3 regions of the Streptomyces sp. KLMMK genome follow, and region 1 is predicted to be linked to each of the others. Evidence: predicted binding sites of a transcription regulator. Region 1 holds the regulator's gene; each other region holds the start of a gene.
The links. Region 1 encodes HrcA, which represses chaperone genes, less so after heat shock. Its sites were predicted from a motif close to TTNGCACTCNGNNNNNCNGAGTGCNAA; they were not measured.
Positions count from the first base shown of each region.

Region 2: groL (chaperonin GroEL) is a predicted target of HrcA. The motif match lies at 1,178-1,204, and genes of this name have one in related genera.
Region 3: groES (co-chaperone GroES) is a predicted target of HrcA. The motif match lies at 1,693-1,719, and genes of this name have one in related genera.

Region 1 is NZ_JBAMDC010000159.1:190-3,461, forward strand. It holds partial or broken gene V7793_RS21540 (nitronate monooxygenase) at 1-275, opposite strand, end outside; gene dnaJ (molecular chaperone DnaJ) at 438-1,574, opposite strand; gene hrcA (heat-inducible transcriptional repressor HrcA) at 1,575-2,591, opposite strand; gene V7793_RS21555 (MBL fold metallo-hydrolase) at 2,778-3,272, shown strand, end outside.
Region 2 is NZ_JBAMDC010000231.1:4,416-7,687, forward strand. It holds gene thrC (threonine synthase) at 1-2, shown strand, start outside; gene V7793_RS25795 (ubiquitin-like small modifier protein 1) at 115-390, shown strand; gene V7793_RS25800 (cold-shock protein) at 814-1,020, shown strand; gene groL (chaperonin GroEL) at 1,367-2,989, shown strand; gene V7793_RS25810 (PTS transporter subunit EIIC) at 3,098-3,272, opposite strand, start outside.
Region 3 is NZ_JBAMDC010000128.1:4,149-7,420, reverse strand. It holds gene V7793_RS19440 (class I SAM-dependent methyltransferase) at 1-334, opposite strand, end outside; gene V7793_RS19435 (polysaccharide deacetylase family protein) at 563-1,462, shown strand; gene groES (co-chaperone GroES) at 1,869-2,177, shown strand; gene groL (chaperonin GroEL) at 2,284-3,272, shown strand, end outside.

The DNA.
Region 1 (3,272 bases):
TCGCCGGCGAGCTGCTCGGCGTAGACCTCGACCGCGGCCGGGTCGGCGGCGGGGGGCTGCGGCATGAACAGATTCACACCGAAGGGTGCGGCGGTACGGGCGCGAAGCTGCTTGATCTCTTCGTACATCGCCGCGGGCGTCTTGTAACCGGCGGCCAGGAAGCCGAGGCCGCCGGCCTCGGACACCGCGGCCGCGAGGGCGGGCCCGGAGACGCCGCCGGCCATGGGCGCCTGCACGACCGGGTGCCGGCACAGGCCGGTGAGCACGGAGGCCACCCTGGGTTCGTATGCCATGACCACATCGTGTCACAGACCATGTCAATCACCGGACGGGCTCGATCCGAGCCCGTCCGGTGAAAAAGACCACACAGGTGCGTAGAGGACCAGGGGGGTGCGCAGCCGGGCGCTCAGCGCCCGGAGCGACCCCCGGCCCGGCGCCTACCGCCCGTTGAACGCGTCCTTCAGCCGCGAGAACAGCCCCTGCTGCCCCGGCTTGAACTCGCCCATCGGCCGCTCCTCGCCCCGCAGCTTCGCCAGCTGCCGCAGCAGCTCTTCCTGCTGCGGGTCGAGCTTGTTGGGGGTGATGACCTCGACGTGCACGATGAGGTCGCCGCGGCCGCCGCCGCGCAGGTGCGTGACGCCCCGCTGGTGCAGCGGGATCGACTGGCCCGACTGCGTACCGGGCCGGATGTCGATCTCCTCGACGCCGTCCAGGGTCTCCAGCGGCACCTTCGTGCCGAGGGCCGCGGCCGTCATCGGGATGGTGACCGTGCAGTGCAGGTCGTCACCGCGGCGCTGGAAGACCGTGTGCGGCTTCTCGTGGATCTCGACGTAGAGGTCGCCGGCGGGGCCGCCGCCGGGGCCGACCTCGCCCTCGCCCGCGAGCTGGATCCGGGTGCCGTTGTCGACACCGGCCGGGATCTTGACCGTCAGGGTGCGCCGCGAGCGGACGCGGCCGTCGCCGGCGCACTCCGGGCAGGGCGTGGGCACGACGGTGCCGAAGCCCTGGCACTGCGGGCACGGCCGGGAGGTCATCACCTGGCCGAGGAAGGAGCGGGTGACCTGCGAGACCTCGCCGCGGCCGCGGCACATGTCACACGTCTGGGCGGAGGTGCCGGGGGCCGCGCCCTCGCCGCTGCACGTGGTGCAGACGACGGCGGTGTCGACCTGGATCTCCTTGGTCGTCCCGAAGGCGGCCTCGTCGAGGGTCACTTCGAGACGGATCATGGCGTCCTGGCCGCGCCGGGTGCGCGAGCGCGGGCCGCGCTGCGACGCCTGTCCGAAGAAGGCGTCCATGATGTCGGAGAAGTTGCCGAAGCCCGCGCCGAAGCCACCGGCGCCGCCACCGCCGCCGGACGCCGAGAGCGGGTCGCCGCCGAGGTCGTAGACCTGCTTCTTCTGCGGGTCCGAGAGCACCTCGTAGGCGGCGTTGATCTCCTTGAACCGCTCCTGCGTCTTCGGGTCCGGGTTGACGTCCGGGTGCAGCTCGCGGGCGAGGCGGCGGAAGGCCTTCTTGATCTCGTCCTGCGAGGCGTCGCGCCGTACGCCCAGGACCGCGTAGTAATCCGTGGCCACTTACGACTCCGCCAGGATCTGTCCGACGTAACGTGCCACTGCGCGTACCGCTCCCATCGTTCCGGGGTAGTCCATGCGGGTCGGTCCGACCACGCCGAGTTTGGCGACTGCCTCGTCGCCCGAACCGTAGCCGACGGCGACGACCGATGTGGAGTTCAGTCCCTCGTGAGCGTTCTCATGACCGATGCGCACCGTCATCCCGGAGTCCTTGGCCTCGCCCAGCAGCTTCAGCAGGACGACCTGCTCCTCCAGCGCCTCCAGCACGGGCCGGATGGTGAGGGGGAAGTCGTGACCGAAACGGGTGAGATTGGCGGTGCCGCCGATCATCAGCCGCTCCTCGGTCTCCTCGACCAGCGTCTCCAGCAGGGTGGCCAGCACCGTAGAAACGGTTCCGCGGTCCTCCTGCTCGAAGGACTCGGCCAGATCCGCCACCAGCTGCGGGACGTCCGTGAACCGGCGGCCCACGACACGGCTGTTGAGCCGCGCGCGCAGATCCGCGAGGGAGATCTCGCCGATCGGGGCCGGGCAGTCGATCATGCGCTGCTCGACCCGCCCGGTGTCCGTGATCAGCACGAGCATCACGCGGGCCGGAGCCAGCGAGAGCAGCTCCACATGGCGCACCGTCGAACGGGTCAGCGACGGATACTGCACCACCGCGACCTGCCGGGTCAGCTGCGCCAGCAGGCGGACCGTACGCCCCACGACGTCGTCCAGGTCGACGGCGCCGTCCAGGAAGTTCTGGATGGCGCGCCGCTCCGGCGTCGACAGGGGCTTGACGCCCGCCAGGCGGTCGACGAAGAGCCGGTAGCCCTTGTCGGTCGGGATACGGCCGGCGCTGGTGTGCGGCTGGGCGATGAAGCCCTCCTCCTCCAGCGCGGCCATGTCGTTGCGCACCGTGGCCGGGGAGACGCCCAGCCGGTGCCGCTCGGTGAGGGCCTTGGAGCCGACCGGCTCCTCTGTACCCACATAGTCCTGGACGATGGCGCGCAACACCTCGAGCCTGCGTTCGCTCAGCATCGCGCGCACCTCCAAGTCCAGACCGTCTTACGGGGCCCGTTCCTGGCACTCAGCAGTCGCGAGTGCCAAAGCCCTCCAGCCAGTGTACGGCCGTGCACCACAGGCAGGGCAAGAGCCGTCCCCGCCGCGTGCCCGCGGCAGGACGCCGGACGGGCAACCGTACCGCGCTCCCGCTAGCGTCCTGCTATGGACAGCGGTCAGCAAGGCCACGGGGATGCAGCACGGTGGGAACGGCTCGCGCCGGGCGTCGCGCGCCGCCGAATGCCGACGTGGGACGCCACCGTCGGGGTCGTCACAGGCAGTACGGGCGTGCTGCTCGTGGACACCGGCTCGACGGTCGCCGAGGGCGCGGAGATCGGGCACGAGGTGCGCGAACTGTTCGGCCGGGGAGTGACGTATATCGCTCTGACGCACCCCCACTTCGATCACGTCTTCGGCACGGCGGCCTTCCCGGGCGCGGAGGTGTACGCGGCCGTGGGCGCCGCCGAGCTGATGCGGCGCGAGCGCGAGGAGCTGCGCCTGGACGCGGAACGGTACGGGCTCGCGCCCGGCGCCGCCGCGGAGGCCGCCGAGCGGCTCGTCACGCCCCGGCACCCGGTCAGCGGGGAGCTGACGCTGGACCTGGGCGGCGGGCGTCAGGCGCTCCTCGCCAACCTCGGGCCCGGCCACACCGCGCACGAC
Region 2 (3,272 bases), on a different contig from region 1:
GACGTCTGCAGGTGACGTCTGCGGGCCGGTTGTGCCCGCCCTCCCCCAAACCCCGTCCGGGGTCCCCCCAGCCCTGCGGAACAGCCGCCCACAATCTCTCCGGAAGGTTTTCCCATGAGCGTTACCGTCCGCATCCCCACCATCCTCCGCACCTACACCGGCGGGAAGGCCGAGGTCTCCGCCGAAGGCGCGACCCTCGCCGATGTCCTCCAGTCCCTGGAGAAGAACCACTCCGGCATTGCGGCCCGCGTGCTCGACGACGCCGGCAAGCTGCGCCGGTTCGTCAACGTCTACGTCAACGACGACGACGTCCGCTTCGAGCAGGGGCTGCAGACCCCCACCCCGGACGGCTCCGCCGTCTCCGTCATCCCGGCCGTCGCGGGCGGCTGAGGTTTCACAGGGTTCTTCCGTTATTGCCGCACGACGTCCCCGGAATCGCCCCGTCCGTAAAGCGGACGGGGCGATTCCGCCTGTTGAGCGCGATACAGTTGGGACGATCCCCGCCCGGCGTCAGTGCCGAACGCATATGAGAACCCGTCAAGTTGTGCGCGAAGTGTGTGCACGAAATGCCGGGTTGGTTGCGTTATACCCGGCCCGACTTGCCCTGAAATACCCGGAGTTCAGCCGATTTCCTCGATCGGCCATGCCCGGAATTCTCGTCCGAGTGACCTGTTGCAGACGGCATCCGTGCAGATACATTCAGCCGCGGTCGACGCGTTCCGGCGCACACCCACTGGGCTGCCAGGGGGTGAGGTCTGACCCGGGTCCGCGAAGTGCGGTCCTGCGCAAGGGCCAGTAATAGGGGAGTTAGGCATGGCTCAGGGCACCGTCAAGTGGTTCAACGCGGAGAAGGGCTACGGCTTCATCGCGGTCGACGGTGGTGCGGATGTATTCGTCCACTACAGCGCGATTCAGATGGACGGCTACCGCACCCTCGAGGAGGGTCAGCGGGTCGAGTTCGAGATCTCGCAGGGCCAGAAGGGGCCGCAGGCGGACATGGTGAAGCTGCAGCAGGTCTGATCGCGGCGCATCGACCACCGGCTCGCTCGGTTTGCAGAGGGGCTCGCACCCGACGGGGTGCGAGCCCCTCGCGCGTGTGCGGGGCGCGTGGGGTGGGTACGGCTGCCTGGGGCCCCTGCTCCGGGCGCCCCGTGGGCGTGACTGTCCCCCCGAGGCGCTTGCACTCTCCCTGGTCGAGTGCTAATCATTGGGCTTAGCACTCTCCGAGTGAGAGTGACAGATTTGGACCGTCGGTGAGGTCCGCATGCCAGGCGGGGCAAGGAACCGCAGGGTGCGCAGGCCGTCCGTCGCGGGCGCCAGTGCGGTCCGGAGCAGTCTCCACCCCGTCCTGGGAGGACCACTTCACATGGCCAAGATCATCGCGTTCGACGAGGAGGCACGGCGCGGTCTCGAGCGCGGGATGAACCAGCTCGCCGACGCCGTCAAGGTCACCCTCGGCCCCAAGGGCCGCAACGTCGTCCTCGAGAAGAAGTGGGGCGCCCCCACGATCACCAACGATGGTGTCTCCATCGCCAAGGAGATCGAGCTCGAGGACCCGTACGAGAAGATCGGCGCCGAGCTGGTCAAGGAGGTCGCGAAGAAGACGGACGACGTCGCCGGTGACGGCACGACGACCGCGACCGTCCTGGCCCAGGCCCTGGTCCGCGAGGGCCTGCGCAACGTCGCCGCGGGTGCCAACCCGATGGCGCTGAAGCGCGGTATCGAGAAGGCCGTCGAGGCCGTCTCCGGTGCCCTGCTCGAGCAGGCCAAGGACGTGGAGACCAAGGAGCAGATCGCCTCCACCGCCTCCATCTCCGCCGCCGACACCCAGATCGGCGAGCTCATCGCCGAGGCCATGGACAAGGTCGGCAAGGAAGGCGTCATCACCGTCGAGGAGTCCCAGACCTTCGGTCTGGAGCTGGAGCTCACCGAGGGTATGCGCTTCGACAAGGGCTACATCTCGGCGTACTTCGCCACCGACATGGAGCGTATGGAGGCGTCCCTCGACGACCCGTACATCCTGATCGTCAACTCCAAGATCGGCTCGGTCAAGGACCTGCTGCCGCTCCTGGAGAAGGTCATGCAGTCCGGCAAGCCGCTGCTGATCATCGCCGAGGACGTCGAGGGCGAGGCCCTGTCCACGCTCGTCGTGAACAAGATCCGCGGCACCTTCAAGTCCGTCGCCGTCAAGGCCCCGGGCTTCGGCGACCGCCGCAAGGCCATGCTCGGTGACATCGCCATCCTCACCGGTGGCACCGTCATCTCCGAGGAGGTCGGCCTCAAGCTGGAGAACGCCGGTCTCGACCTGCTCGGCCGCGCCCGCAAGGTCGTCATCACCAAGGACGAGACGACCATCGTCGACGGTGCCGGTGACAGCGACCAGGTCCAGGGCCGCGTCAACCAGATCCGCGCCGAGATCGAGAACAGCGACTCGGACTACGACCGCGAGAAGCTCCAGGAGCGCCTCGCGAAGCTGGCCGGCGGCGTGGCCGTCATCAAGGCCGGTGCCGCGACCGAGGTCGAGCTCAAGGAGCGCAAGCACCGCATCGAGGACGCCGTTCGCAACGCGAAGGCGGCCGTCGAGGAGGGCATCGTCGCCGGTGGTGGCGTGGCCCTGCTGCAGGCCTCCCAGGTGTTCGAGAAGCTGGAGCTCGAGGGCGACGAGGCCACCGGTGCCGCCGCCGTCAAGCTGGCCCTGGAGGCCCCGCTCAAGCAGATCGCGGTCAACGCCGGTCTCGAGGGCGGCGTCGTCGTGGAGAAGGTGCGCAACCTGACCCCGGGCCACGGTCTCAACGCCGCCACGGGCGAGTACGTCGACCTGGTCGCCGAGGGCATCATCGACCCGGCCAAGGTCACCCGCTCCGCCCTGCAGAACGCCGCGTCCATCGCTGCGCTCTTCCTCACCACCGAGGCCGTCATCGCCGACAAGCCGGAGAAGGCCGCCGCGGCCGCTCCGGGCGGCATGCCCGGCGGTGACATGGACTTCTGATCCTGACGGATCACCTGTCCTGACGCTGTACGCGCCCGAGGGCGGTGCCCCCCACCAGGGGGGTGCCGCCCTCGGGCCGTTGTTCCATCCGTTGTTCCATCCGCTGTTCTATCCGTTGTTCTCTGCGGGGTGTTCTGCGTTCAGCTCGCGCAGCGACCGGCGGCTCAGCCCGAACGCGTACGTCGCCGCGAATCCCGCCGCGTAGCCCGCCAGCAGGCCCGCCCCGTAGACCGCCACTGCCCGGCCCAGGCCGTGGCCGCCCTGCAGCAGCGGGAACAGGGCC
Region 3 (3,272 bases), on a different contig from region 1:
CGCGGTCGACGGCGAGGACGCGGATGCCCAGCCGTGCCAGCGCGATCGCGTCGCCGCCGATGCCGCAGCACAGGTCCGCCACGGAGCGGACGCCGAGCGCGGCGAACCGGCCGGCCCGGTATTCGGCCACGGACCGCCGCGTCGACTGCTCCACGCCGTTCGGCGTGAAGAACATCCGGTACGCGTCCTCCGGCCCGAACTTCGCCACCGCCCGCTGCCGCAGCCGGGCCATGCCGAGCGCTGCCGAGACGAGCTCCGCGGGGTGGTCGCGGCGCAGCCGGGTCGCCGTGGCCAGTTCCCGGGCGGGGTCGTGGTCGCGCAGCCCGGCGAGCAGGCTGCGGCCCTCGTCCGTGAGGAGGGCGGTGAAGGCGGCGACGGCGGCCGCCGACGCGTCCGGTTCATCCCGGGCGTTCGGCTTGTTCGGCTTGTTCGGTTCGTTCTGTGCTGGCACCCGGCCATTCTTGCCCAGCCATTCTTGCCCAGGCCCCCTCCCCGGCCCTCCGACAGGCCCGCCCTTCCGCCCGGTCCGCCTGGCTCGAACACATGCACAACAATCGGAGGTGTGAGCTCCCCTATCTCCGGCCCTATCTCCGGCCCGATATCCGCCCGCGCGTCCGCCCGTGCCGCCGCCGCGGGCACGCTCCTGCTGGCCCTGCTCCTCAGCGGCTGCTCCGGTTCCTCCGGCGGCGGCAAGGGAACGGCGTCCGCGTCCCCCTCTCCGCGTATGGACGCGGCGTCTTCGCCCTCGGCCTCCGCCGTCCCGGACGCCGCCGCCTACCGCCGCTGGGGCCTGGACAAGCCCCTCGCCGCGCCGCCCGCCCCGCCGGCCGCCAAGCTGACGGACGGGATGAAGGCCGGCGACGCGCCCAAGGTGATCCGGCGCGTGCCCACCAGCGACAAGGTCGTCTTCCTGACCTTCGACGACGGGGCGGAGAAGGACCCGGAATTCGTGAAGATGGCCAAGGACCTGAAGCTGCCCTTCACGATGTTCCTCACCGACGACATCGCCCGCGCGGGCAGCGGTTACGGCTACTTCGAGCAGCTGCGGGGCGAGGGGAACCGCAACGGCATCCACAACCACACCCTCTCCCACCCCAACCTCCGCACCCTCTCCGCCGACGCGCAGCGCCGCGAGGTCTGCGGCCAGCAGGGCGCCCTGGAGAAGCGGTACGGCAGCAAGCCGCCGCTGTTCCGGCCGCCCTACGGCAACTACAACGACGCCACCCTCGCCGCGGCCGGCAGCTGCGGGGTGAAGGCGCTGCTGCTGTGGGAGGCGACGATGCAGATCAACGACATGCGCTACGCGGACGGCGGCAAGCTGCGCTCCGGCGACATCGTCCTCGCCCACTTCCGCGGCCCCTCGGAGCTCAAGGGCACGACCATGACGCAGATGGTCACCAACATGCTGCGCAGCATCGAGCGGCAGGGGTTCACGGTGGCGCGCCTGGAGGATTACGTCTAGGCCGGCCGGGCGCCGGGCATCCGGCATCCGGCTGTGCGCACGGTAGCGCCGTGCGCGCCCCACGCGTCCTACGCGCTGCACGCGTCGTACGCGCCGCATGGGAATCCGGAGGATTACGACCCGTGGCCCGCGGGCAGATCCACCTCCGCGCCGGAACGCAGGAGCGCGCCGCCCCGACCGGCCGGGTGCCTTACCCCCAGGGGTGAACTGCAAGCTCGCCGCACGGCGAATTGGCACTCCGCTTGACCGAGTGCTAACCGCGTCATAGTCTCGGCTCCGTTGGCACTCTCCACCCGGGAGTGCCAAACGCAGCGACGGGCAGAATCCGGCACCCGCGACGACGGATCCTCCTGGTCGCCACCTCAGACAGATAACCCCGTGAATCTCCGAAGGGGGAGGTCGGATCGTGACGACCGCCAGCTCCAAGGTTGCCATCAAGCCGCTCGAGGACCGCATCGTGGTCCAGCCGCTCGACGCCGAGCAGACCACGGCCTCTGGCCTGGTTATTCCGGACACCGCCAAGGAGAAGCCCCAGGAGGGCGTCGTCCTGGCCGTGGGCCCGGGCCGCTTCGAGGACGGCAACCGCCTTCCGCTCGACGTCCAGGTCGGCGACGTCGTGCTGTACAGCAAGTACGGCGGCACCGAGGTGAAGTACAACGGCGAGGAGTACCTCGTTCTCTCGGCTCGCGACGTGCTCGCGATCATCGAGAAGTAATTCACCCCGTTTGATGTGATCTGCGCCCCTGGTCCCCGTTTCCGCGACTACCGTCCGGACAACCGGGCGCCGGGGCGCAGTTCGTTTGAGAGGACTTGAAGCAACCATGGCGAAGATCCTGAAGTTCGACGAGGACGCCCGTCGCGCCCTCGAGCGCGGTGTCAACAAGCTGGCGGACACGGTCAAGGTGACGATCGGCCCCAAGGGCCGCAACGTCGTCATCGACAAGAAGTTCGGTGCCCCGACCATCACCAACGACGGCGTCACCATCGCCCGTGAGGTCGAGATCGAGGACCCGTACGAGAACCTCGGCGCCCAGCTCGTCAAGGAGGTGGCGACCAAGACCAACGACATCGCGGGTGACGGCACCACCACCGCGACCGTCCTGGCCCAGGCGCTGGTCCGCGAGGGTCTGCGCAACGTCGCCGCCGGCGCCTCCCCGGCCGCCCTGAAGAAGGGCATCGACGCCGCGGTCAAGGCCGTCTCCGACGAGCTGCTCGCGACCGCCCGTCCGATCGAGGACAAGGCCGACATCGCGGCCGTCGCCGCCCTGTCCGCCCAGGACAAGCAGGTCGGCGAGCTCATCGCCGAGGCGATGGACAAGGTCGGCAAGGACGGTGTCATCACCGTCGAGGAGTCGAACACCTTCGGTCTGGAGCTGGACTTCACCGAGGGCATGGCCTTCGACAAGGGTTACCTGTCGCCCTACATGGTCACCGACCAGGAGCGCATGGAGGCCGTCCTCGAGGACCCGTACATCCTCATCCACCAGGGCAAGATCTCCTCGATCCAGGACCTGCTGCCCCTGCTGGAGAAGATCATCCAGGGTGGCTCCTCCAAGCCGCTGCTGATCATCGCCGAGGACGTCGAGGGCGAGGCCCTCTCCACCCTCGTCGTCAACAAGATCCGTGGCACCTTCAACGCCGTGGCCGTCAAGGCCCCGGGCTTCGGTGACCGCCGCAAGGCGATGCTGGGCGACATGGCCACCCTGACCGGCGGCACCGTCGTCGCCGAGGAGGTCGGCCTCAAGCTCGACCAGGTCGGCCTGGACGTGCTGGGCTCCGCCCGCCGCGTGACCATCACCAAGGACGACAC